One region of the Amycolatopsis sp. DSM 110486 genome, then DNA from elsewhere that is predicted to be linked to it. Evidence: predicted binding sites of a transcription regulator. Region 1 holds the regulator's gene; the other holds the start of a gene.

Region 1 (2,397 bases):
GCCAACCGGCCGCAGCGCGGCGCCGACGTCGAGACCGACGTGCGGATCGACTTCACCGAGGCGGTCAAGGGCGCGACCCTGCCGCTGCGGCTGTCGAGCCCCGCGACGTGCTCGACGTGTGGCGGCAACGGCGCGAAGCCGGGCACCTCGCCGCGCCAGTGCCCGACGTGTGGCGGTTCGGGTCTCGTCAGCCGCAGCCAGGGTGCGTTCGCGTTCTCCGAGCCGTGCCGCGATTGCCGCGGCCGCGGCCAGATCATCGACGACCCGTGCCCGGAGTGCGGCGGCGAGGGCATCAGCACCCGCACCCGCACGCTGACCGTGCGCATCCCGCCGGGCGTCGACGACGACCAGCGGATCCGGTTGGCGAGCCAGGGCGAGCCCGGCCGTGGTGGCGCGCAGGCCGGTGACCTGTACGTGCGCGTGCACGTGGCACCGCACAGGCTGTTCGGGCGCAAGGACCTCGACCTGACCCTGACCGTGCCGGTCGACTTCACCGAGCTCGCGCTGGGCACCACGATCACGGTGCCGACGCTCGAGGGCAAGGTGTCACTGAAGGTGCCCGCGGGTACCGCGAGTGGCCGAGTGTTGCGCGTACGCGGAAAGGGCATTCAGAAGCGGGACGGTTCGCAGGGTGATCTGCTCGTGACCCTGCAGGCGTCGGTCCCCGCCAAACTGGACGACAAGGCGCGCGAGGCCCTCGAGGCCTACGCGGAGGCGATGAAGGGCCACGACCCGCGGCCTGAGGTGACCGAGATGCTCGAAGGCAGGTGAGGGTGATGTTCGGCGGAATCCCGGGACTCCCGCACGGCGCGGACGAGGACACCCCCGTGTTCGTGATCTCCGTGGCAGCCCAGCTCTCGGGCCTCCACGCGCAAACCCTGCGCTCCTACGACCGCCAGGGCCTGGTCTCCCCGGGCCGCACCTCCGGCGGCGGCCGGCGCTACTCCATGCGCGACATCGCCCTGCTGCGCGAGGTCCAGCGCCTCTCGCAGGAGGACGGGGTCAACCTGGCGGGCGTCAAGCGGATCATCGAGCTGGAAAACCAGGTCGACGCCCTGCGGGCACGGGTGCACGAGCTCACCGAGGAGCTGGCGTCCGCGTACGCCGCCGCCGAACAAGCCGCCGCCGCGGTGCACGCTTCGTACCGGAAGGACCTGGTGCCGATGCGGCAGCAGACGTCTTTGGTGGTGTGGAAGCCGAAGCGCCGCTGAGGTTTTTGGGACAGCCCCTTCGTCACCGGGTCGGTGGTGGAGGGGCTGTTTCGCGTTCTGGCTCGGGTGGCCTTTCGTGCGGGTCGCCTTTCGTGCGGGTGGCCGCGGTGGGAGCAGTCCTCTCGTTCCGGTCCGCGGCTGGTCCCTTCGCACGCCGTCTGCGGCGCGAGCGGTCCCCTCGCCACGGGGTCCGGACGCGAGTGGACCGGTGGCGCTCGTCAAACGTGCGCGACTGGTCCGTTCGCACCGAATGCGCGGGCGCGAGGGGACCTTTTGTGCAGCAACGAAACCAGGCGGCGTCAGGCGTCCGAAGGCGGCTTCAGGTACTCCCCGAAGAACGTCATCACGCGCTGCCAAGCGTCGCGGTCCGAGGGTTCGTGGTACCCGAACCCCACCACCTTCGCGAAGGCCGCCACGGGCGCCGGGCCCATCTTGTTCGCGAAGCTGTGCCCCGCGTCGGGGTATTCCTTCACGTCGTGCGGCACGTTGCGTTCCGTCAGGGCCGTGGAGAGCTTCGCGGCGGCACCACGCAGCGAGGGGTCTCGGCGGCCGAAGCTCGCCACCACCGGGCAAGCATCGTCCAAAACGGACAAATCCTTCGGCAGCTGGCCGTAGTACGGCGCCGAAACGTCGAACGACCGCGAAGCCGCCACCAGCGCGAAGCCGCCGCCCAGGCAATAGCCGGCGATGCCGACCTTTCCGGAGCAGTCCTCCCGCGAAGACACCAGCACGCGCGCTGCCTCGATGTCGTCGAAGGCGCGGCCGTTACGCGCGAACATGTCCTTGAAGACCTGCCGCACGCAGCGGAACATGCCGCCGCGCGAATACAGGTTCGGACTGAGCGCCAGGTACCCCGCCGCGGCGAAGCGGTCGGTGATGTTGCGCGCGTCCTTGGTCAGGCCGATGGCGTCGTGGATGATCACGACGGCCGGGAAGGGGCCGGGGCCGGCCGGCGTTGCCAGGTAGCCGTCGATGTCGCCGGCCGGGGTGGGGATCGTGATCTCCATGGACCAGCACATTAGTCCAAAGTGAACGGGTCATACCGGATTCGCTCGAGGTCCACTCCTGCGGCCAGCAGTTTCGCGATCGTGCCGCGGATCATGTCCGGCGAGCCCGCCACCAGCACCTCGCGGTCCTTCCAGGCGCCACGCTGCGTCACCGCCGTGGCCAGCGTTCCTCGGTCGCC
Region 2 (2,397 bases), 930 kb from region 1:
TGGGCCGTCGACCGCGAGTTCGGCCGGCGCGTGGAGAAGGTGTGGCCGCTGATCCGGCCCATCTCGCGGCAGAACCGGGCGTTCATGAACCGCGTGGTGCGGGCGGCGCTCGACGCCGGGATCCGGCAGTTCGTGGACCTCGGCTCGGGCGTGCCGACGGCGGGGAACGTCCACGAGATCGTGCGCGAGCGGCTAACGGAGGACGAGCGCGCGACCGTGGTGTACGTGGACTACGAGCCGGTGGCCGCCGCGCACTCGCGCGTGATCCTCGAACGCGAGCACGCGGGTGACTGGGCCGGCCTCGTGCAGCGCGACATCCGCGACCCGGACGCCCTCTTCGCCGACGAGACCACGCGGCGGCTCGTCGACTGGTCCGAACCGGTGTGCCTGCTGATGATCACCGTGCTGCACTTCATCGGCCCCGACGACGACCCCGGCGGGCTCATGGCGACCTACCGCGCGAAGCTCGCCCCCGGCTCGTGGCTGGCCGTGACGCACGGCACGTGCCGCGACGACGCACCGCCGGAGCGCGCGGCCGAGGTGAAGACGTTCATCGACGCCTACCGCGACACGTCCAACCCCGCCTACCTCCGCTCGGACGCCGAGATTCTGCCCTGGTTCGGCGGCTGGCCCCTGCTGGAGCCGGGGCTGTCCCCGCTGCCGAACTGGCGGCCGGACCGGCCGGTGTCGGCGCTGGAAGCGGAGACGCGGCCGTTCGCCTGGAGCGGGGTCGCGGAGAAGCCGTGACCGGGCCCACGTGGCTCTGACCAGCGCGGGGGCGTGATCGCTGCCAGCGAACACTCCTCGGGAAACAAACCCGCCCCACGGATAGTTGAGCAAGGCAGACTCAACTAATCGAGGAGTGCACATGTCAGATCCCCGCCTCCTGCCCGTTCTCCCGCTCGATGACGACGTCGTGCTGCCGGGCATGGTTGTCCCGCTCGACCTCACCGACGCCGAGACCCGGGGCGCAGTGGAGTCCGCTCAGGCCAAGACGCCCGCGACGGCGTCGTTCCCCGGCATCCGCTCCGGCGCGGCCACCAAGGCCGAAGTGCTGATCGTCCCCCGCATCCACGGCGAGTACGCCGAGATCGGCACGGTCGCCACCGTCGAGCGCATCGGCCGGGTTCCCGGCGGCAAGGCCGCCGTTCTGCTGCGCGGCACCGGCCGCGCCGTGGTGGGCCGCATTGCGGACGGTCCCGGCGCCGCGCGCTGGGTCCACGCAGACGAGGCCACCGACTTCACCGACGACCGCTCCACGCACTTCGCGTCGGAGTACAAGGCCGTGGTCATCTCGCTGCTCCAGCAGCGTGGCGGCTGGCAGATGATCGACGCCGTCCAGCAGGTCGAGGAGCCCTCCGCGGTCGCCGACCTGTCCGGCAACGCGCCGTACCTGGCCACGGAGCAGAAGCTCGAACTGCTGACCACACTTGACGTGAGCAAGCGGCTCGAGAAGGCCATGGAGTGGAGCAAGGAGTACCTCGCCGAGCTCGAGGTGACCGACACCATCCGCAAGGACGTCCAAGAGGGTATGGACAAGCAGCAGAAGGAATTCCTGCTGCGCCGCCAGCTCGAGGCGATCCGCAAGGAGCTCGGTGAGCTCGACGGTTCCGACAAGGACGACGACTATCGCGCCCGCGTGGAGGCCGCCGACCTGCCCGACAACGTCAAGAAGGCCGCGCTGGCCGAGGTCGACAAGCTGGAGCGCACCTCCGAGCAGTCGCCCGAGGGCGGCTGGATCCGGACCTGGCTCGACACGGTGCTGGAGCTGCCGTGGAACGAGCGCACCGAAGACGTCTACGACATCGCCGCCGCGCGCGCCGTGCTCGACGCGGACCACGCGGGCCTCGACGACGTCAAGGAACGCATCATCGAGTACTTGGCCGTGCGCAAGCGTCGCGCGGAGTCGGGGCTCGGCCCGGTCGGCGGACGCCGTTCGGGTGCCGTGCTCGCCCTCGCGGGCCCTCCCGGTGTCGGCAAGACGTCGCTGGGCGAGTCCGTGGCGAAGGCCATGGGACGCAAGTTCGTGCGCGTCGCCCTCGGTGGCATCCGGGACGAGGCGGAGATCCGCGGGCACCGTCGTACCTACGTCGGCGCGCTGCCGGGCCGCATCGTGCGGGCCATCAAGGAGGCCGGCTCGATGAACCCGGTCGTGCTGCTCGACGAGATCGACAAGGTCGGCGCCGACTACCGCGGCGACCCGACGGCCGCCCTGCTGGAGGTGCTGGACCCGGAGCAGAACCACACGTTCCGCGACCACTACCTCGAGGTGGAGCTCGACCTGTCCGACGTCGTGTTCCTCGCGACGGCCAACGCGCTGGAGACCATCCCCGGCCCGCTGCTCGACCGCATGGAGCTCGTCACCCTCGACGGCTACACCGAGCACGAGAAGGTGAC

The links. The regulator HspR, encoded in region 1, represses chaperone genes until heat shock. The targets are predictions, from matches to a motif close to ANNTTGAGTNNNNNNNACTCAANNT.
Region 2: the regulator HspR is predicted to act here: its motif matches at 830-854, upstream of lon (endopeptidase La).

Annotation. Positions count from the first base shown of each region.
Region 1 is NZ_CP080519.1:3,520,049-3,522,445, forward strand. Features, by position in the region: gene dnaJ (molecular chaperone DnaJ) at 1-771, shown strand, start outside; gene K1T34_RS17050 (heat shock protein transcriptional repressor HspR) at 777-1,211, shown strand; gene K1T34_RS17055 (dienelactone hydrolase family protein) at 1,511-2,218, opposite strand; gene K1T34_RS17060 (globin domain-containing protein) at 2,230-2,397, opposite strand, start outside.
Region 2 is NZ_CP080519.1:4,445,882-4,448,278, reverse strand. Features, by position in the region: gene K1T34_RS21640 (SAM-dependent methyltransferase) at 1-747, shown strand, start outside; gene lon (endopeptidase La) at 869-2,397, shown strand, end outside.